One region of the Streptomyces sp. NPDC059010 genome, then DNA from elsewhere that is predicted to be linked to it. Evidence: riboswitches for the same ligand, from Rfam matches in the RefSeq annotation. Region 1 holds a riboswitch; each other region holds the start of a gene.
The links. Region 1 has a riboswitch for cobalamin ahead of ACFWYS_RS04165 (CbtB-domain containing protein). Riboswitches for the same ligand answer to the same signal wherever they lie in the genome.
Positions count from the first base shown of each region.

Region 2: another riboswitch for cobalamin. It lies ahead of ACFWYS_RS19860 (prenyltransferase/squalene oxidase repeat-containing protein); the one in region 1 lies ahead of ACFWYS_RS04165 (CbtB-domain containing protein).
Region 3: another riboswitch for cobalamin. It lies ahead of ACFWYS_RS12920 (ribonucleoside-diphosphate reductase subunit alpha); the one in region 1 lies ahead of ACFWYS_RS04165 (CbtB-domain containing protein).
Region 4: another riboswitch for cobalamin. It lies ahead of ACFWYS_RS23745 (energy-coupling factor ABC transporter permease); the one in region 1 lies ahead of ACFWYS_RS04165 (CbtB-domain containing protein).

Region 1 is NZ_JBHYJA010000003.1:82,333-87,567, reverse strand. It holds gene eno (phosphopyruvate hydratase) at 1-629, shown strand, start outside; gene ACFWYS_RS04185 (hypothetical protein) at 878-1,171, opposite strand; gene ACFWYS_RS04180 (histidine phosphatase family protein) at 1,463-2,059, shown strand; gene ACFWYS_RS04175 (hypothetical protein) at 2,108-2,461, opposite strand; gene ACFWYS_RS04170 (CbtA family protein) at 2,671-3,429, opposite strand; gene ACFWYS_RS04165 (CbtB-domain containing protein) at 3,451-3,672, opposite strand; cobalamin riboswitch at 3,709-3,849, opposite strand; gene ACFWYS_RS04160 (acetoacetate--CoA ligase) at 4,097-5,235, opposite strand, start outside.
Region 2 is NZ_JBHYJA010000017.1:26,522-31,665, reverse strand. It holds gene ACFWYS_RS19875 (aldehyde dehydrogenase) at 1-1,263, opposite strand, end outside; gene ACFWYS_RS19870 (MBL fold metallo-hydrolase) at 1,438-2,466, shown strand; gene ACFWYS_RS19865 (nuclear transport factor 2 family protein) at 2,520-2,960, shown strand; cobalamin riboswitch at 3,043-3,165, shown strand; gene ACFWYS_RS19860 (prenyltransferase/squalene oxidase repeat-containing protein) at 3,280-4,488, shown strand; gene ACFWYS_RS19855 (SCO2322 family protein) at 4,485-5,144, shown strand, end outside.
Region 3 is NZ_JBHYJA010000010.1:133,416-138,650, forward strand. It holds gene ACFWYS_RS12910 (ATP-binding protein) at 1-2,709, opposite strand, end outside; gene ACFWYS_RS12915 (GNAT family N-acetyltransferase) at 2,863-3,369, shown strand; cobalamin riboswitch at 3,405-3,562, shown strand; gene ACFWYS_RS12920 (ribonucleoside-diphosphate reductase subunit alpha) at 3,687-5,235, shown strand, end outside.
Region 4 is NZ_JBHYJA010000021.1:131,164-136,398, reverse strand. It holds gene ACFWYS_RS23755 (M20/M25/M40 family metallo-hydrolase) at 1-1,302, opposite strand, end outside; gene ACFWYS_RS23750 (M55 family metallopeptidase) at 1,295-2,128, opposite strand; cobalamin riboswitch at 2,229-2,414, shown strand; gene ACFWYS_RS23745 (energy-coupling factor ABC transporter permease) at 2,444-3,145, shown strand; gene ACFWYS_RS23740 (energy-coupling factor ABC transporter substrate-binding protein) at 3,142-3,528, shown strand; gene cbiQ (cobalt ECF transporter T component CbiQ) at 3,535-4,284, shown strand; gene ACFWYS_RS23730 (ATP-binding cassette domain-containing protein) at 4,281-5,147, shown strand; gene rox (rifampin monooxygenase) at 5,224-5,235, shown strand, end outside.

The DNA.
Region 1 (5,235 bases):
TGGACTTCGTCGTACGCGCCATCGAGCAGACCGGTTACAAGCCGGGCACCGACATCACCCTGGTGATGGACCCGGCCACGTCGGAGTTCTTCCGCGACGGCGTCTACGACTACACGGGCGAGGGCGTCCGCCGGACCCCCGCCGAGCACGCCGACCACCTCGCGGCACTGGTCGACCGCTACCCCGTCGCCTCCATCGAGGACCCGATGGCCGAGGACGACCACGAGGGCTGGCGCGCTTTGACCGCGCGGCTCGGCGACCGGTGCCAGCTCACGGGTGACGACGTGTTCTGCACCAACGAGGCGCTGCTGCGCGCCGGGATCCGGGACGGCATCGCCAACTCGATCCTGGTGAAGGTCAATCAGATCGGCACCCTCACCGAGACGCTGGCCACCGTCGGCACCGCGCACCGCGCCGGGTACACCGTCGTGATGTCCCACCGTTCCGGTGAGACGGAGGACACCACCATCGCCGACCTCGCCGTCGCCACCGGCTGCGGCCAGATCAAGACGGGTTCGCTGTCGCGCTCCGACCGCACCGCCAAGTACAACCAACTCGTGCGGATCGAGGAGGAGTTGGGGACGCAGGCGCGGTACGCGGGGCGGGAGGCCCTGGGGTTGCGCCGCTGACACCCACCCGGCAGACCGGGCGGGGGCCCGACCCAGGGTCATGGATCAGGCCCCCGCCCGGCTTCCGAGGGGCAGTCAACCCGGCGGCATCCACATCGTCCCGCGGCCGGTCAGTACGGCTCGCGGGACGCCGGTGCGGTGCCGCCAGCGGGACCCCATGGGCCGTGTGTCACGGCCCGTACTCCACCGGCAGGTCTCGCCTTGTGGCACCGGTCCGCGCCGAGCGGCCCCCCGTTCGGGCAGTCGCCTCAGAGGGCGCTGCTGCTGCACCCCATGGACGAGCCCAGGTGCGTGCCGTCCTGCCCACCGGCGTTGCCCTCACCGTTGAGCGCGTTGCCCAGCGCACCGTTGAGGACGCCGACCTGGCCGAGGACGTCGACGTTCAGGTCGTGCGACTTGCAGTTGGAGCTCTGCAGGACACTGACCTGGTCCCCGCCTTTGCCGCCGCCGTCGAGACCCTGGGCGTTGGCCGTGCCGGCGCCCAGCAGTCCGACGCTGCCGAGGGCGACGGCCAGGACGGCAGCCTTGCGAAGCTTGTGCATGTCTTTCTCCGATGGAGTGAGGTGGGTGCGATCCGTGAGGGATCCGCTTCGTACAGTGATGAGAGGGTAATTGGAAAAGTCGCAATATATCCCTCTGCCACGCCGACGGCTCGCGATCTTGCTCCACTCAGATGAACGGCAGGGCCGACGCGGACGGTGGGCGGCTCGGCGAGCAACTGCCCCCGCGCTTCGACATGGTGGTACGAGAAGGTCACCGAAGCGGGTGCCGAGCAGCGCCAACTACGCACCGGGCACCCTCTCCACCCGACCACCGGCAGAAAGATGAGCCAGATGACCAGCCGCGTCACCTTCGTCTCCCCCGCGATGAACCCCTCGCTGCGTCGGCCCCGTTTCGACGACGGGGCGACCTCGCTCGACGACATCGGCATGACGCACGCGCGCGCGGCGGCCGGGGTGCTGCCACCCACCGCTCTGGTGGTCAGGTCGCCCAGCGTGCGCTGCCGGGAGACCGCCGAGGCACTGGAACTCGGTGCGGGCGAGCCGAGTGTGGAGCTCGCCGGGCTGGACGTCGGCCGTTGGCGGGGCCTTTCCCTTGACGAGGTCGGCGGCGCCGAGCCGGCGGCGGTCGGTCAGTGGCTCGCCGACCCCGCGTCCGCGCCGCACGGCGGGGAGTCGGTGCGGGACCTGTGCCTGCGGGTCGGGCGGTGGCTGGACGGCGCGGCACGGAGGGAGGGCCGTACCGTCGCCGTCGTGGAGCCCGACGTCGTACGGGCCGTGGTGGTGCATGTGTTGGACGCACCGGCGGCGGCCTTCTGGCGGGTCGACGTGCCGCCGTTGACGGCGACGGCGATCAGCGGACGGTCCGGCCGCTGGAACCTCGGGCTGGGACGGCCGTTGCACGCGCGGGCGGCCGGCGACGACGGGTGACGGCGGGAAAGTACGTGAGCGTGCGGCGCTCAGGAAGGAATCAGGCTCTCAGGCGCTCGGATCGCGATGACGGCGCAACAGCGCCGCGATGGCGCACCGCAGACAGCCCGGGTCCGCGTTCGTCTCCCCCGGCACTTCGGCGGCGCGGCACGCACCGGAGCAGTCCGCCGACGGTCTCCCGGTCGGCGCACCGGGGCCCGCCTCCGGAGCGGCGACCAGGGTCTCCAACTCCCTCAGCAGTTCCTCGGTGCGCCTCGCCTGCTGGGCGAGCACCCGCACCCGGGCGCTCTGGCCGCCGATCTGCCGTCGGCTCGCTAGGAGTTGCCGGTACTCCTCCGGCGTCAGGGCGACGGCCTCACGGCCGCCCAGGGTGATACGGCGGGGCTGGGGGTGCTTGGCCACGGGGCTCCTCCGCTGTGCTGGCCTCGGCCGTCCCCGTCCCGTCGGTGTGGTCGCTGTCCCGTCGGTGTGGTCGCTCGGATCGTCGGGTCATGTCCTGGCCGGGGTCGGTCGGATGTCCGAAGAACGCGAGAGGGCCCCCGGACGGTTCCGCGGGCCCTCGCGCATCGCGCATGGTCACGTCCAGATCGGCTGGGGGCGTCGCGTCCTGATCAGCCGGGGGCGGCCACCGTCGAAGACGACGCCGCGGCGGCCGGCCTGGGGTTCAGCAGCCGCTCGGCCAACTCGCCGAAGACGAGCCCGAACCCTGCCCACAGGGTGACCTGCATGGCCAGCGCGGAGAGCCGGAACCGCCACAGCACCGTGGCCGGGAAGTCCGCGGGCACCTCATTGACGGCCGGCAGGAACGCGTACGCCACTCCGATCACCAGCGCGAACGCGACGACCGCTCCCACGCTCGCCCACCAGTTCCCGAACCGCGGGGCGAGCCGCTTGCCCAGGATGGTCGCGGCGATCGCGAGGAGCACGCTCAGCACCATCATCAGGAAGTACAGCGTGGTCCGCTTGCCGATGGTGTCCGGGTCACCGACGGCCGGCGGGTTGGCCGGGTACTTCAGGAACGGCACGACATAGACGGCGAGCAACGCGCAGCCGGACAGCAGCAACGCGGTGGCCCGCGGGGTGAACCGGCCGACACGGCCGAGGGCGAAGCAGTAGACGAGAGCGGCGATACCGCCGAAGGCGACCCCGTAGATCAGCACACCGGTGGCCAGGCCGGCGGTGGACTGAAGACTCCGGGAGACGAGTTCGACCTCGTGCTCGTGCGCGGGAGCGTGCGCCTCCTCGAAGCCGATCGCCTTGCCGACGCTCGGTTCACCGAGGAAGTAGGCGGCGACCAGCGCGAGCACACCCGCGCCGAGCCCTGCCAGCATGCCCCGCACCAGCAGGTTTCTTACGATTGCGGAGTTCATGAGGGTGGTGGCTCCGCGGCGTCAGTGGCAGGGGAACCCGAGCAGATGGCGGGCGTCGTGCACCCACTCGTGGACGTCCTCGCCGGAGACGACGGCGGTGGCGCCCTGCTCTGCGCCGACGAAGTACAGCAGGACCAGCATCAGGATGCCGAAGAAGACCGCCCACGGGACGATCGCGCCGATCGGCAGCTTGGCGGGGAGAGCGGGAGTGGTGGCGGTCGGCTGAGCGACATGCTGGGCCATGGCAAGGCCTCCTTAAGGGAGTTCGCGTCCCATCTCGGTGGTGCACATGACGACGGCTACGGGTCTGACTCGCCGCCCCGTTCCAAGGGGCCGGCACACAGTGGCGCGACCGTGCCGGATTCCCACCGGCTTCCGTTCTGCCGTCGTCGATATCGAGCCGACACTACTCTTCGACCGGTACATGCCCAATGCCCCACGGACCGACCACCCTCCGCTCTCACCCAACCCTTACCTGCGCCGCCCTCCGCAATCACCGCCCAACCGGGCACCGGCTCGGTCGACATCACCCGCCTCACGGTGCATCCGCAACGTGGGCCCCTCTCGCCACGCCGCATCCGCCCTGTGCGCGTACGGACCACGCCTCCAGGCCCAAATGTTCGGCGCCGTAGAACTCAACCCTGTGCCCGACCCGCCTGGAGGTGTTTCAGCCCTGCCTCCTGCGGCTGCGCCGTTCTGCTCCCAGTTGGGCGTAGTAGTCGATGAGGTCGGGCTCGTCCACGGCGGCGGGGTTGACGACCTGCTCGACCGGGGCGCCCTGGAGAAGCCGTTTCACCGGGAGCTCCAGCTTCTTGCCGGTGCGTGTGTGCGGGACGGCCGGGACGGCGAGGATCTCGTCGGGGACGTGGCGGGGCGAGGCGCCGGTGCGGATCGCATCGCGAATGCGGTCGCGCAAGGCGTCGTCTACTTCGATGCCGGCCGCCGGGACGACGAACAGCGGCATCCAGTAGCCGCCGTCCGGCTCCTCCATGCCGATGACCAGGGCTTCCGTGATCTCGGGGAGGCGTTCGACGACGTCGTGGATGTCGGCGCTGCCGAGGCGTACGCCGTTGCGGTTCAGCGTCGAGTCGGAGCGGCCGTGGACGATCACCGAACCGTGGCCCGTCACGGTGATCCAGTCGCCGTGCCGCCACACACCGGGGTACACCGAGAAGTAGGCGTCGTGGTACCTGCCGCCGTCGGGGTCGTTCCAGAAGTACAGCGGCATCGACGGCATGGGACGGGTCACCACCAGCTCACCCACCTGGTCCACGACCGGGAGGCCCCCGGCGTCGTACGCGGCCAGCGCCACGCCGAGGTTGGGTGCGGACAGCTCCCCCGCCCAGACCGGGGTGGTGGGTGCCGAACCCGCGAAGCCGGACACGACGTCGGTGCCGCCGCTGGTGGAGGCGAGCAGGACCTCGGTGCCGACATGGTCGCGGACCCAAGGGTAGGCGGAGTCGGGGAGCGTGGAGCCGGTGCAGCCGACCGCGCGGATCGACGCCAGGTCGTGTACGGCGGGCTCGACGCCGAACTTGGCCATGCCGAGCAGGTATTGCGGGCTGGTGCCGAAGAGCGTGACCCGGTGGCGGGCGGCCAGGTCCCACAGGATGTCCGGCTGGGTGAGCGGGGCCGGGCTGCCGTCGTAGGTGCAGGTGGTGGCGCCGGTGAGGAGGGTGGAGGCGACCAGGTTCCACATCATCCAGTGGGTGGTGGTGTACCAGAGGAGGCGGTCGCCGGGGCCGAGGTCGGAGTGCAGGCCGAGGGTCTTGAGGTGCTCCAGAAGGACGCCGCCGTGGCCGTGGA
Region 2 (5,144 bases), on a different contig from region 1:
GGCCGTCCAGACGCTGCCGCTCAGGCCGTAGTCGGAGTCGTTGGCGATCTTCACGGCCTCGGACTCGTCGCCGTAGGGGAGGAGGCAGATCACCGGCCCGAAGATCTCCTCGCGGGCGATCCGCATGGAGTTGTCGACGTCCCCGAAGAGCGTCGGCTCGACATACCAGCCCCGCTCCAGCCCCTGTGGGCGCCCGCCGCCGACCAGGATCTTCGCGCCCTCCTCCTGGCCGATCCGGATGTAGTCGAGGTTCCTGCGCTGCTGCCGCTGCGCCACCAGCGGGCCCACCTGGGTCGCCGGGTCCAGCGGGTCGCCGACCACCAGCGCGCCGGCCGCCGCGGCGAAGGCCTCGGCGAACTCGTCGTAGCGGGAGCGCGGGAGCAGGATGCGGGTCTGGGCGACGCACGCCTGGCCGTTGTTCATCCAGGCCGCCGGGACGACTCCGGCGACGGTCGCCTCGACGTCCGCGTCCGGCAGGACGACGGCCGCCGACTTGCCGCCCAACTCCAGTGTCACGCGGGTGAGATTGCGGGCGGCGACCTCCATGACGCGCTTGCCGGCGGCCACCGAGCCGGTGAAGGAGACCTTGTCGACCGACGGGTGCCCGACGAGGTACTCGCTCACCTCGCGGTCCGCGGGAAGGATGGACAGCACGCCCTCCGGCAGCCCGGCGTCCTTCGCGATCTCGGCGAGGAGATAGGCGTCCAGCGGTGACTCGGGCGACGGCTTGAGCACGACCGTGCAGCCGGTGAGCAGCGCGGGGGCGAGCTTGGCGGCGGCGACGAACTGCGGGACGTTCCAGGGGACCACGGCCGCCACGACGCCGACCGGTTCGCGCCGGACGAGGATCTTGCCGAGGACGCCGTCGCGGGTCTCCTCGTAGGTGAAGTTCCGCGCGACCGTGATCGCCGCGTCCCAGACCATCATCGCGCCGAGGGCCTGGGCGAGGACGCTCCAGGAGTACGGGGAGCCGTTCTCGGAGGAGATCACGCGGGCGATCTCCTCGTGCCGTACGGCGATTCCGTCCTTGATGCGGGTGACGACCTCGATGCGCTCGTCGAGGCTCATCCGTGGCCAGGGCCCCTCGTCGAACGCCTTGCGCGCCACCGCCACCGCCCGGTCGACGTCGGCCGACGAGGCATGCGGGACGCGTCCGATGACCTCCTCCGTGTGCGGCGAGATCACCTCGATGACGTCCTTGCCCAGGGGGTCGGTCAACTCCCCGCCGATGAACAGCTGTCCGTGTTCCACGAGCTCGGTCATGGCCGACTGCCTCCCCGGAGCGCAACTCTGACGATCCATCAGATCTACGCACTGATACCAGTTCCGCCCCGAGTAGTCCACGGACCGCACGTAGATGACTCGGGCTCCCATCGGAACCTGTTCTAGTTATAGTGATCCGGTCGGCCGGAACGTGTCGCGGCGATTGGGGAACCCATGACGCAGATGTACGACCACGGCGGCGGCGTGAAGTCGATCCGGGTCCCCATCCCCGACAACCCTCTCGGCCACACCCTGGTGTACGTCGTCGACACCGACCGGGGCCCGGTGCTCGTCGACACCGGCTGGGACGACCCGGCGTCCTGGGACACCCTCGCGGAGGGGCTCGCGGCCTGCGGCACCGCGCCCGCCGAGATCCACGGCGTGGTGATCACCCATCACCACCCCGACCACCACGGCCTGTCCGGCAAGGTGCGCGAGGCCTCCGGCGCCTGGATCGCGATGCACGCGGCGGACGCGGCGATCGTACGGCGCACCCGGACGACGCGGCCCGAGCGGTGGTTCTCCTACATGGCGGCCAAGCTCACGGCGGCCGGCGCCCCCGACGCGCACGTGGCCCCGCTGCGCACCGCCCGCCGGCCGAGCACGCTCCCCGGCTTCTCCCCCGCCGCACCCGACCGCGAGATCGTCCCCGGCGAACTCCTCGACCTCCCCGGCCGCCGCCTGCGCGCGATCTGGACCCCGGGTCACACGCCCGGCCATGTCTGCCTGCACCTGGAGGAGGACCACCCGGCCCGGCTCCCGGGCCACGGACGCCTGTTCTCCGGCGACCATCTGCTCCCCGGGATCACCCCGCACATCGGCCTCTACGAGGACCCCGACGACACGACCGTCACCGACCCCCTGGGCGACTACCTGGCCTCCCTCGAACGTGTCGCCCACCTGTCCCCCGCCGAGGTCCTCCCGGCCCACCAGCACACGTTCACCGACGCGCCGTCACGCGTACGGCAGTTGCTGGACCACCACGAGTCCCGCCTCACCGGCCTCCTCACCCTCCTCGCCGAACCCCTCACTCCCTGGCAGCTCGCCGAGCGCATGGAGTGGAACCGCCCCTGGGACCAAATCCCGTACCCCTCAAGGAACATCGCGATCGCGGAGGCGGAGGCGCATCTGCGACGCCTGGTGAAGCTGGGGAGGGCGGAGGCGGTGACGGGGAGCGAGCCGGTGACGTACGTGGCGGTCTGAGGCGACGTCCGTGGCGGCTTGAGGTGACGTACGGGGCCGTTTAATACGTGCCCATGGAGCTCCTTCTCGCCGAACGCGCCTGTGAGCGCGTCATCATCGACTTCGTCCACCGCCTCGACCTCGGCGAACCGGCCTCTGTCGCCGAGCTGTTCACCGAGGACGGCGTCTGGTCCTGGCCGGAGGGCGATCGGTCGGTCGAGGGCAGGGACGCGCTTCGCGCGTACTTCGGCTCCCGCCCCGCCGACCGGCTCTCCCGCCGCATGATGTCCAACGTCCTCGTCACGGTCACGGCCCCGGACACGGCGACCGCGACCTCGTACTTCACGACCTACCGCGTCGACGGCCACGAGGGCGGCATCGTCCCGGCGGGCCCGCCCGTCCAGATCGGCCACTACGAGGACGCCTTCCGCAGACAGCCGGACGGCACCTGGCTGCTCACCTCGCGGACCCTCCACCTCCCCTTCGGCGGCCCCACCCCGAGGGCCGACGGCTGAGCCTCCTGTGCTGCGGGGGTCGCGCCGCCGGGCCCGACCGCCCGCCCGCACAGGCGCCCCTCAGGGGGCCGGTTACGGGCGGGTAGAGTGTCGGCGTCGTCATCACACCCGTACAGGGGGAAGCCGGTGCAAAACCGGCGCTGACCCGCAACCGTGAGCCTGCAACTGGCAAGCCGGATCGCCCGGTACGGATTCGTGACCGGCTCACGTACCCCGGCAGTGGGCCGGAGTGCGGCACCGTCGAGGTATACGGAGCCGAGCCGCCCGGGGGTCCTCCCTGTGCTGCCCGGTTCCCCTTAGGGAAGGGCACCCGCCGATCATGTACGTCCGCCGCAGCGCCGCGGTCCTGGCCGCCGTCACCGTGATCGGCGTCGCGACCCCGGTCGCCCAGGCCGCCACCCCGTCGCCGTCCGCCTCGCTCCCGGCCGGGCTGTACGGCACCACCGACCCGACGTACGACGGCGTCTGGCGCCAGTCGCTCGCGCTGATCGCGCAGAACCGGATGAAGCTGGAGCCGGCCGCCAAGGCGGTCGACTGGCTGGCCGGGCAGCAGTGCGCCGACGGGGCGTTCACGGCCTTCCGCGCCGACCCTTCCAAGGCGTGTGACGCCAAAGCCATGGTGGACACCAACAGCACGGCCGTCGCCGTCCAGGGCCTGGCCGCGGTCGGTGAGCGCGACACCGAGGTCAAGAAGGCGGTGACCTGGCTGAAGTCCGTGCAGAACAAGGACGGCGGCTGGGGCTACACACCTGGCGGAGCCAGCGACGCCAACTCGACGTCCGTCGTGATCGGGGCGCTCCACGCCTTCGGCGACGACCCCGCCGAGATCCGCAAGGACGGCAAGTCACCCTACGACGCTCTGCTGAAGCTCGCCCTGCCGTGCGCGAAGGGCGGCGCCTTCGCCTACCAGCCCGACAAGAAGGGCAAGCTGTCGGCCAACGCGGACGCTACGGCTGCGGCCGTCGTCGGCGCGCTGGGGATGGGCATATCGCCGCGGGGCGGTGAGAAGAAGGACATCGCCTGCACCGACGCGGCTGACCTCACTCCGGAGCAGGCTTCGGCCAACGGCGCCTCCTACCTGGCGGACGCCGTGGCGAAGGACGGCCACCTGAAGTCCGCCCTCGCCGGCGCCGAGGACCAGCCCGACTACGGCAACACCGCCGACGTGGTCGTCGCGCTCGCCGTACAGGGTGGTGCCTCGGCGGCCCAGAAGCCCCTGGAGTGGCTGGAGAAGAACGCCGCGGCCTGGGCGAAGCAGAGCGGCCCCGCCGCCTACGCCCAGCTGATCCTCGCCGCCGACGCGGCGGGCGCCGACCCGCGTGACTTCGGCGGCACGGACCTGGTCAAGCAGCTCAACGCACAGGGTCCCGCACCGCGGACGACGGCGGCGGAGTCGGCAAAGGCGTCCGAGCAGAAGGCGGACGACGACAACGGCGTCGGCGTCTGGTGGATCGTCGGCGTCTGCCTGGTCGCGGGCATCGGCGTCGGCTTCCTGCTGAGCGGCCGCACCAAGGGCCGTCGCCCGTGATCCGGCGCACGCTCGCCACGCTCCTGGCCGCGCTGGTCCTCCTGACCGGCGCGGCCCAGGCCGCCCAGGCGACCGGCTACCGCTACTGGTCCTTCTGGGACCGCGCCGGCGACACCTGGACCTACGCCACCCAGGGCCCCTCCACCGCCCGCCCCTCCGACGGCGACGTCCAGGGCTTCCGGTTCGCGGTGAGCGAGGACTCCAAGGACGCGGCACGGCCGAGGGGCGCCGCCGTGTTCGAGGTGATCTGCGCGCGCACCCCGGCCCAGGACGGCAAGAAGCGGGTGGCGCTGGTCATCGACTTCGGTACGGCGGCGGACGCCCCGTCGGGCGAGACGCCCCCGGCCCGCCGTACGGTATGCGCCCGCGTGAGCGAGGACGCGACCGCGGCAGAGGCCCTCGCAGCGGTGGCCGAACCCCTGCGCTACGACACGAACGCCCTGCTCTGCGCGATCACCGGATACCCGGAGAAGGGGTGCGGCGAGCAGGTGTCGGGAGCGAAGGAACCGACGGCCGCGGAAGACCAGAACGCCTCTGGGAAGAGCGCCACGGAGCAGAACGCCGACTCGGGCGACGACGGCCCCGCACTGGGCCTGGTGGCCGGAATCGCCGTGGTGACGGTTCTGGGCGCGGCAGCGCTCTGGCAGGCACGGCGG
Region 3 (5,235 bases), on a different contig from region 1:
CGGGTCCCGCTCGTGGACACCCACGCTGTCCGGGAGCTCCCACAGGCACAGGGCCTGCAACAGGACGAGCTGCGAGTACCAGCAGCGGGACTGCTGGAGCACGGTCTCGGCCTGCCGGATCAGATCGGCGCGACCGCCCGGGTAGACCTGCGGATGCCGTTTGCGCCGGTTGGCCGCGTACTTGAAGCCCTGGGCCAGTGCGGCCTCCAGGGCGAGCGGCAGGTCGGGGACGCCGCCGGTGGCCTTCGGGTCGAGGTGCTGCAGCCACAGGGTGAGGCGTTCGCGGGCCTCGTCACGGTGGGCGTCGTCGACGGAGCCCAGCAGCATGGGGATCATCCAGGCCCGCATCACGAACTCCCGGGACAGAGCGACCCGTTTCCTCCGGTACTCCTGGTTGACCTCGCGCCGGTCCTGCTGGAGCCGGTCGATCCGGTCGGCGGTGGCCCGTGACGGCGCGCCGGTGACCCTCGCCCGGCCCATGCGCTCGGCCCACTTCGCGTACTCCTTCTGCTTCCAGGCCTTCAGCTCGCCGAGCCGGTCGTCGTACTCCCGCACGGGATCGGTGTTCAGTCCGACCCGCCCGCGGATCACGGCGAACGCCGCGTTGCCGCCGGTGCCGAACTCCTGGGCGGCGGCGAGCCGGATGGAGTAGGAGGGGTCCTGGATGCCGATCTCGAAGAGCTGGTCGTAAAGCGGGGTGGAGTCGATCCGGTGCGAGACCCTCCGCAGCGCGGCGCCGAGTTGCTTGAGCAGCCTCAGTTTCGCGTCCTCAAGGGTGCGCCGGTCGCCCCGGAAACCGGCCCAGCTCGTACGCACCCGGCCGACGATGGCGCCGAGCAGCCTCGGCTCCTCCTCCGCGCTCTCGATCTCCACGGCGGCCGAGTACAGATCGAGGGCCTTCGGGTCGTCGGTACGTCGGTTCGCGGCCCGGCAGAGCCGGTGGGCCAGGGTGTGGCCCCGCACGGGTGACCGGCGGACCAGCTCCTCGATCTCCTTCTTCGCCTCGGCCCGGACCCCGCCCCCGGGAGTCCTGCGCTCCGACGCCTTGCGACGGGACAACAGCACCAGCGCGATCAGCAGTTCACGGCTGGGTCCGGGCGGCTGCAGCGAGTGCTCGACGAGCTCTCCGGCACCCCGCTCGCCGAGGTGGTTCAGGACGCGGTAGCCGAAGTAGGCCTGGATGATGCTGTGCGGGAAGCGGACCCGCCGCTCGAAGCCCTCCACCAGTCCCAGCTTGTCCGCGTTGCTGGCGAAGCGGGCGAGGGCGGCGCGGCACTGGTCCATGTTGCCCCCGTGCAGCCGCTTGCGCTCCTCGTCGCCGAGCCGTTCGCGGAGCACGTCCCAGATCTGCTGGCGGTGCCACTCGGAGAAGTCGTTCCCGCGTCTGCCGTACCGGTCGAAGCCCCGCCGGCCGGCCCACAGGTGCTCGGCCCGGGCCTGTGCGCGCCGGGCCGGGCCCGGGTGGACGTCGGTGTCGAGCAGTTCCCCGAAGCCGACCTCCAGGTTGTCCTGGAGCAGTCCGACGCAGGCCAGGGCGGAGACCACTTCGAGGGTGTCGCGGCGTGCCTGCGGGGACAGCGCGACGCCCTCGCGCAGCCGCCCCTCGCACAGCGCCTCGTCCCAGGTCTCCAGCAGCCACAGCCGCAGCGTGCCGCGGTCCCTGCTGCGGGTGTTCATGTGCTGCGGATCGTTGTCCGGCCGGTCGTGCTCCAGGGCTCCGTGGCGGTGCAGTTCACGGGCGATCTGGAGGTAGACGGGCGACTCGGTGACCTCGGCCGTCTCCACGATCCAGTCCACCCGGCGCTCGTCCGTCTCCGGGACGCGTGCCTGGACGAAGCGCAGGGCCTCCTCCTCGCCGAGCGGCTCCAGCTCCACGATCGCGGCGGAGGTGCTCTCCAGCGGGCTGTGCGGCCGGGAGGCGATGACGAGGGGCAGCTTCTCCTCGTGGGCGCGCTCGATGGCCCGCCGGATGATGTTGTCCCGGTTCTGCTGGAGGCCGTCGCCGAGCAGGGCCTCCTCCAGTCCGTCGGCGATGACGACCGGCTTGTCGTCGGCGAGCAGTTGCTGCCAGACCCGCTCGGTCTTGCCGCGGGCGAGGATGCCCCGGGGCGCCTCCTCGGCGAACCGCTCCCTCGCCATGCGTTCGAAGTTCAGGTCGCTTCCGTCGGTCGCGTCCCGCAGCCGGATCGGCACGGGCACGGCGTTCTGCTCGGCCAGCAGTTCGGTGAGCCGTACCAGTACGGCGGTCTTGCCCACGCCGACCCCGCCGACCAGCAGATAGGGCCGGCGGGTGTCGCGCTCCCGCAGCCGCTCGGCGATGACCTGGGCGATCTCCTCCCGGCCCACGATCTCGGCGGTGTCCGACCCGGCGGTGAGCACCAGCCCGCGCGGGTCGTCGCGGGCCTTCGCGAGGTAGCGCCGCTTGGTCCAGCGGTACCACCAGAACAGAAACAGGGTGGCGGCGATCGACGCGGTGAGCACCGGGCCGACGAAGCGCATGACGGTCTCGAAGCCCGCGTTCCTCCTCCGCCACTGTTCGAAGCCGGTCGTGTCCTGTGTGATCAGGATGTACACGCCCTCCGCGACCCAGGCCACCAGCGCGAGGGCGGCCACGATCCAGACGACCCGGGTGACGTTGGTGTAGGAGATCCAACGGCGCCATTTCCTGGGGCGGGTGGTGCCGCGTCGGGCCTCCCGATGGATCGTCATCGTGCGTCTCCTTCCGAGAGGGGCTCTCGAAACGGAGGGACCACGGGCGTCGGCACCTACCTCCATGGAAGCACTCCCGAGGCGCCCCGCAACCCGGCGGCCCCGGCGAAAACCCCAGGCCCGCGGTACTGCCCGTCCGGCAGACTCGGGGCCATGGACCTCGTGATCCGGCAGGCGGAACCCGGCGAGTACGACGCCCTCGGCGACATCACCGCCCGGGCCTATCTCCAGGACGGTCTCCTCGACTTCGGCGAGAGCGACGAGTACCTCGGCGAGCTGAAGGACGTGGCGAGGCGCGCGGCCGCCGCCGAGGTGCTGGTGGCCGTCGAGAACGGCCGGCTGCTGGGCGGCGTGACCTTCGTGCCGAGCGGTGGGCCCATGGCCGACATAGCCGGCCCCGGCGAGGCCGAGATCCGGATGCTCGCCGTCGACCACACGGCTCGCGGGCGCGGCGCCGGAGAGGCCCTGGTGCGCGCCTGCGTCGACCGGGCGAGGGCCACGGAGGGCTGTGTACGTATCGTCCTGTCGACCCAGCGCACCATGCACGGCGCGCACCGCATCTACGAACGTCTGGGCTTCGTTCGCACACCCGGCCGCGACTGGAACCCCGTCCCGCAGCTGGACGACATCACTCTCCTCACCTATGAGTTGACGCTCTGAAACCAGCGCGACACAACATCTGGGGGTGGCGTGGCGGGTGAGCACAAGATGTATGCTCGTCCTCGCTGTCGTCGCAGGGGAATCCGGTGCGAATCCGGAACTGTCCCGCAACGGTGTACTTGTGCATGTCTGTTCTCAGCAACGCCCTGCACAGGAGTCAGTCCGAGGACCTGCCGACAGCGCGCCCGGCCACCCGGCCGGTGCGCCCTGACGTCCGGGCCTCGTGGAATGGGCCGGTGGACGCGACGCCCCGTGCGCTCGTGTGCTGCCGCCTGCCCTCCGCAAGGCCCCCGTGCCGAGCGAGGGAGAGCCCCCACGTGACCATCGCGCCAGCAGACCCGGCCTCAGCCGCCCCGACCGTCCCTGCCGTCGCCCCCGACGAGGACGCCCCGGGAACCGCGCTGCTGCGGATCCTCACCGAGCTGACCGCCGACCTCCCCGACGCCGACGCCGGCCGGGTCGCCGCCGCCGCGCTGCGCGGCCGGTCCGCCCGCGCGGACGAGGCGGAGCTGCGCGAGCTGGCCACCGAGGCGGCCGCCGGTCTCATCTCCGAGGACCCCGCCTACAGCAGGCTGGCGGCCAGGCTGCTGACCATCTCCATCGCCGCCGAGGCCGCCTCGCAGGGTGTGACGTCCTTCACCGAGTCGGTCGCGGTCGGCCACCGCGAGGGTCTCATCGCCGACCGCACCGCCGAGTTCGCGCGTCTGCACGCGGCCCGTCTGGACACCCTGGTGGACACGGCCGCCGACGACCGCTTCGGCTACTTCGGCCTGCGCACCCTGCACAGCCGGTACCTTCTGCGGCACCCCCTCACCCGCAAGGTGATCGAGACGCCCCAGCACTTCATGCTGCGCGTCGCCGCGGGCCTCGCCGAGGACGACACGACCCGGTCGGTGGACGAAGTCGCCGCGCTCTACGGGCTCATGAGCCGCCTCGACTACCTCCCCTCCTCCCCCACCCTCTTCAACTCCGGCACCCGGCACCCCCAGATGTCATCCTGCTACCTCCTGGACTCCCCCCTGGACGAGCTGGACTCCATCTACGACCGCTACCACCAGGTCGCCCGCCTCTCCAAGCACGCCGGCGGCATCGGGCTGTCGTACTCCCGTATCCGCTCCCGGGGTTCGCTGATCCGGGGCACCAACGGGCACTCCAACGGCATCGTCCCGTTCCTGAAGACCCTCGACGCCTCCGTGGCCGCGGTGAACCAGGGCGGCCGGCGCAAGGGGGCCGCCGCGGTCTACCTGGAGACCTGGCACTCCGACATCGAGGAGTTCCTGGAGCTGCGGGACAACACCGGCGAGGACGCCCGGCGTACGCACAACCTGAACCTCGCGCACTGGATCCCGGACGAGTTCATGCGCCGGGTCAACGCCGACGAGCTGTGGAGCCTGTTCTCCCCGTCGGACGTGCCCGAGCTGGTCGACCTGTGGGGCGAGGAGTTCGACGCGGCGTACCGGAAGGCCGAGGCCGCCGGGCTCGCGAAGAAGACCATCCCGGCCCGTGACCTGTACGGCCGCATGATGCGCACGCTCGCGCAGACCGGCAACGGCTGGATGACCTTCAAGGACGCCGCCAACCGCACCGCCAACCAGACGGCCCTGCCGGGCCATGTCGTCCACTCCTCCAACCTCTGCACGGAGATCCTGGAGGTCACCGACGACGGCGAGACGGCGGTCTGCAACCTGGGCTCGGTCAACCTGGGCGCCTTTGTCGACCTGTCGACGGGTGACATCGACTGGGAGCGGCTGGACGCCACCGTCCGCACGGCCGTCACCTTCCTGGACCGTGTCGTCGACATCAACTTCTACCCGACCGAGCAGGCGGGCCGGTCCAACGCCAAGTGGCGGCCGGTGGGCCTGGGCG
Region 4 (5,235 bases), on a different contig from region 1:
GGCCGCGCGCAGAAAGCGGTCGAGCACCCGGACGCCGAAGTGCAGTGCCTCGACCGGCACCCGCTCGTCGACGCCGTGGAACATGGCCCCGTAGTCGTAGCCCTCCGGCAGCCTGAGCGGCGAGAAGCCGTATCCGGTGATGCCGAGCCGCGAGAACTGCTTGGCGTCCGTACCGCCGGGCATGCAGTACGGCACCACGTGGCCCTCGGGCGCGAACTCCTCGACGGCGGCGCGCATCCGGGCGTACGTCGGCGAGTCCACCGGCGACTGGAGGGCCACCTCACGATGGTGGAACTCCCACTCCACGTCGGGACCGGTGAGCTCATCGATGGTTGCGCGGAACTCGTCCTCGACGCCAGGCAGATACCGGCCGTCGACGTAGGCCACCGCCTCCCCCGGGATCACGTTGACCTTGTAACCCGCCTCCAGCATGGTCGGGTTGGCGCTGTTGCGGACGGTCGCCTCCACCAGCGCCGCCACCGGGCCGAGCTTCTCCAGCAGGCCGTCGACGTCGTCCAGGTCGGCCTCCAGGCCGTACAGCGCGGCGAGTTCGGTGAGGGCGGCGCGGACCGTGGGGGTCAGACGGACCGGCCACCGGTGGGCGCCGATGCGGGTGACGGCGGCGGCGAGGCGGGTCACCGCGTTCTCCCGGTTGGGCCGGGAGCCGTGCGCGGCGCGCCCGCGGGCCGTGAGTTTGAGCCAGCCGGTGCCGCGCTCCCCCGCCGCGAGCGGATAGATCTGGCGGCCACCGCCGTCATGGACGGTGAACGCGCCGGACTCGCCGATGCCCTCGGTGCAGCCCTCGAACAGCCCGGCGTGCCGGTCGGCGAGGAATCCGGAGCCGTCCTCGGCGCTGGCCTCCTCGTCCGCGGTGAACGCGATCACGACGTCGCGCCGGGGCCGTACGCCCGCGCGGGCCCAGGACCGGACGACGGCCAGGATCATCGCGTCCATGTCCTTCATGTCGACCGCGCCCCGGCCCCACACGACCCCGTCGCGGACCTCCCCGGAGAAGGGGTGCACGCTCCACTCGCCGGCCTGCGCGGGCACCACGTCCAGATGACCGTGCACGAGCAGGGCGTCCGCCGCCGGGTCGGTGCCCTCGATCCGGGCGACGACATTGGTCCGGCCCTTGGTGCGCTCCAGCAGCGTGGGCTCCAGGCCCGCTTCGGCCAGCAGCGCGGCGGCGTACTCGGCGGCGGGGCGCTCCTGGCAGTCGCCGCCGCCCCGGTTGGTCGTGTCGATGCGGATGAGGTCGGACGTGAACGTGACGACCTCGTCCAGTGCCTGCTCGTCAGCCATACTGCTCCTCCACCGCGGCCGAGACGATAGTGGTGACCGCCTTGAAGGTACGGATTCCCTCGTACATCCGCTCGCTGGTGTACGCCACCTTTCGCTCGCCGATACGTTCGACACCCGGGACGACGGTCGCGGCCATCGCGAGATGCTCGGCGTCGAACTCGACCGCGACGGTGAACGGGCCGCCGCTCACCGGCTGCTGACGGACCGCCAGCACGGCCGCCTCCTTGGCCGCCGCGCGGATGTCGGCGGCGGTCCTGGCCGGCGTACGGCACACGGCGGCGTAGCGCGAGACATGGTCCTTGACGGCGACCTTCAGCGCCTCGGGCGCGTATCCGAGCGCGTCCTCGCAGGCCACGTCGTCCCCGGTGACGAGCACGACGGGCACGCCGTACTCGGCGACGACATGCGCGTTCAGCAGGCCCTCGCTCGCCCGTACGTCGTTCAGCCACACCCCGGTGATGGAGTTCGCGAGGTAGGTGTGGGCGAGGACGCCCTCCATGCCGGCGCCTCCGTGGTAGCCGACGAAGGCGATGCCGTCCACGTCGCCGTGCTGCACGCCCTCGACCATGGACAGCGCCTTGTGCCGGCCGGTCAGCATCTGCGCCCGCTCGTCGAGCTGTTCGAGCAGCAGATTGCGCATGGTCGAGTGCGCCTCGTTGATGAGGACGTCGTCGGCGCCGCCGTCGAAGAAGCCGAGTACGGCGGCGTTGACGTCCGAGGTGAACAGCGAGCGGCACCGCTCCCACTGCGGAGCACCCGGCATCACGTCGTCCGGCCAGGTCACGCCGGTGGCGCCCTCCATGTCCGCGCTGATGAGGATCTTCATGCTCCGTCACGTTACGCGCCGCCGGGGGAACCCGCCATGAAGCGGGCGAACGCCCCTTTCCCGCCCCCGGGGCGCGCTTGTCAGCCGCCGTGCACGGGCACTAATGTCACCACGCCTTGGTGAACGGGAAATCCGGTGTGATGCCGGTGCGGCCCTCGCCACTGTGAATCGGGAAGTCCGGCTCCGGCCCTGACGGGCAGCCACTGGGTTTTAGGGACCCGGGAAGGCGGAGCACGGGCGGTGGTACCCGTCAGCCAGGAGACCGGCCAAGGCACGTCAACCATCCACGAGGTGCTGGAGAGGGTCTGCTGAGCCATGCACATAGCCGAGGGTTTTCTGCCTCCGGCGCACGCGGTCGCCTGGGGCGTCGCGTCCGCGCCCTTCGTAGTCCACGGAGTCCGGTCACTCACCCGTGAGGTACGGGAGCACCCGGAGAGCACGCTGCTCCTCGGCGCCTCCGGAGCCTTCACCTTCGTCCTGTCCGCGCTGAAGCTGCCCTCGGTGACCGGGAGCTGCTCGCACCCCACCGGCACGGGCCTGGGCGCCATCCTGTTCCGGCCACCGATCATGGCGGTCCTGGGCACCATCACCCTGCTCTTCCAGGCGCTGCTCCTGGCACACGGCGGCCTGACCACGCTCGGCGCCAACGTCTTCTCCATGGCGATCGTCGGGCCCTGGGCCGGATACGCGATCTACAAACTGCTGCGGCGCTACGACGTGCCGCTGATGGTCGCCGTGTTCTTCGGCGCGTTCGTCGCCGACCTGTCCACCTACTGCGTGACCAGCGTCCAGCTGGCGCTCGCCTTCCCCGACCCGGGCAGCGGATTCCTGGGCGCGCTCGGCAAGTTCGGCTCCATCTTCGCCCTCACCCAGATCCCGCTCGCGGTGAGCGAGGGCCTGCTCACGGTGCTGGTGATGCGGCTGCTGGTGCAGTCCAGCAAGGGGGAACTGACCCGGCTGGGCGTACTCCTCGCCAAGAAGCGGTCCGGGACCGAGTCGGAGGCGGTAGCCCCATGAGCAGGAACACCAAGATCAATATCCTGTTGCTGGTCGTCGTGGCCGCGCTCGCCGTGCTGCCGCTGGCCCTCGGCCTCGGCGACCACAAGGAGGAGCCGTTCACCGGCGCCGACGGTGAGGCGGAGACGGCCATCACGGAGATCGAGCCGGACTACGAGCCGTGGTTCTCCCCGCTGTACGAGCCGCCGTCCGGTGAGATCGAGTCGGCCCTGTTCTCCCTCCAGGCGGCCCTCGGCGCCGGTGTCCTCGCCTACTACTTCGGCCTGCACCGGGGACGGCGGCAGGGTGCGGAGCGGGCCCTGAAGCGGGAGCTGGAACGGGAGCGGGAGGCCGAGAGCGTGTCCGGCGGCACCGCCGGGAAGTCCCCCACCGAACAGGACTGACCCCGCGTGCTGCCGATCGACGCGGCGGCGCACAGCAGTCGCTGGCGCCGCCGTCACCCCGTGGACAAGGCCGTGCTCGGACTCGGCCTCACCGTGCTCGCGATCTCGCTGCCACCCTGGCCGGGCGCCGCACTGGTCCTGCTCACCGCGCTGGCGGTGCTGCTGGGACCGGCGGGCGTGCCGGGCCGCCGGCTGTGGCGCGCCTACCGTGTACCGCTGGGCTTCTGTGTGACCGGCGCGCTCACGCTGCTCGTCCAGGTCGGCGGACCGGACGGCTTCGTCGCCCTCGCCGACGGCGGGCCGCAACGGGCCGGTGAGCTGATGCTGCGCACCTCGGCGGCCTCCCTCGGCGTGCTGCTGTTCGCCTTCACCACCCCGATGTCCGACCTGCTCCCCCGCCTGGTGAAGGCGGGCGTGCCCGCGGCCGTCGTCGACGTCGCGCTGGTGACGTACCGCATGAGCTTCCTGCTGCTGGACTCCGTACGCCGCATCCGGGACGCCCAGGCCGCCCGGCTCGGGCACACCGGCCGGGCCGCGGAGTGGCGCTCGCTGGCCGGGCTCGGTGCCACCGCGTTCGTCCGGGCCTTCGACCGGGCGGCCCGGCTCCAGGCCGGTCTGGCCGGGCGGGGCTACGACGGCACGCTGCGCGTCCTGGTGCCGCCGGCCCGGGTCTCCGTCCGCTTCACGGCCGCCAGTTGCGCGCTCCTCGCGGCGCTGGCCGCCCTCACCCTCGTACTGGAGAAGGCCCTGCCATGAGCGAGCCCACCGCCCTGGTCGCCCTGCGGGGCGCGTCCTATGCATACGAGGACGGTCCTCGTGTCCTCAGCGACCTCGACTTCGATGTGCACGAGGGGCGCGCGCTGGCGCTGCTCGGCCGCAACGGCACCGGCAAGACCACGCTGATGCGGCTGCTCAGCGGCGGGCTCAGGCCGCACGACGGCCGGTTGACGGTGGCCGGCACGCCGGTCCGCTACGACCGCAAGGGGCTGACCCGGCTGCGGACGACGGTCCAGCTGGTGGTGCAGGACCCCGACGACCAGCTCTTCGCCGCGTCCGTCTCCCAGGACGTCTCCTTCGGCCCGCTGAACCTCGGCCTGTCCGACGCCGAGGTGCGGGCCCGGGTCGAGGAGGCGCTCACCGCCCTGGACATCACCGCGCTCGCCGACCGGCCCACGCACCTGCTGTCGTACGGGCAGCGCAAGCGCACGGCCATCGCGGGCGCCGTGGCGATGCGGCCCCGGGTGCTGATCCTGGACGAGCCGACCGCCGGGCTCGACCCCGACGGCCAGGAACGCCTGCTGGCCACCCTCGACGTGCTGCGCGCGTCCGGCACCACGGTGGTGATGGCCACCCACGACGTCGACCTCGCCCTGCGCTGGGCCGACGACACGGCACTCCTCACCCCGACCGGCGTACGCACCGGCCCGGCGGCCACGATGCTGTCCCGAACCGACCTCCTCCGGCAGGCGGGGCTGCGGCTGCCCTGGGGGATCGCGGCGGCCCAACTGCTGCGCGCACACGGCCTGTTGGACGACTCGGCGCCCGGTCCGCGCGCCCCGGAGGAGCTGGCCGCGCTGGCGGCGGGCCACACGGCCCGCGCACTGCCGGCCGACGGCTGACACCGCTCCCGAACGACACCGCTGCCAGCCGACGCCCCTGTAGACAAGTACCTCCGGCCGAAGACAGGGGGTTGTGATGATCGACGTG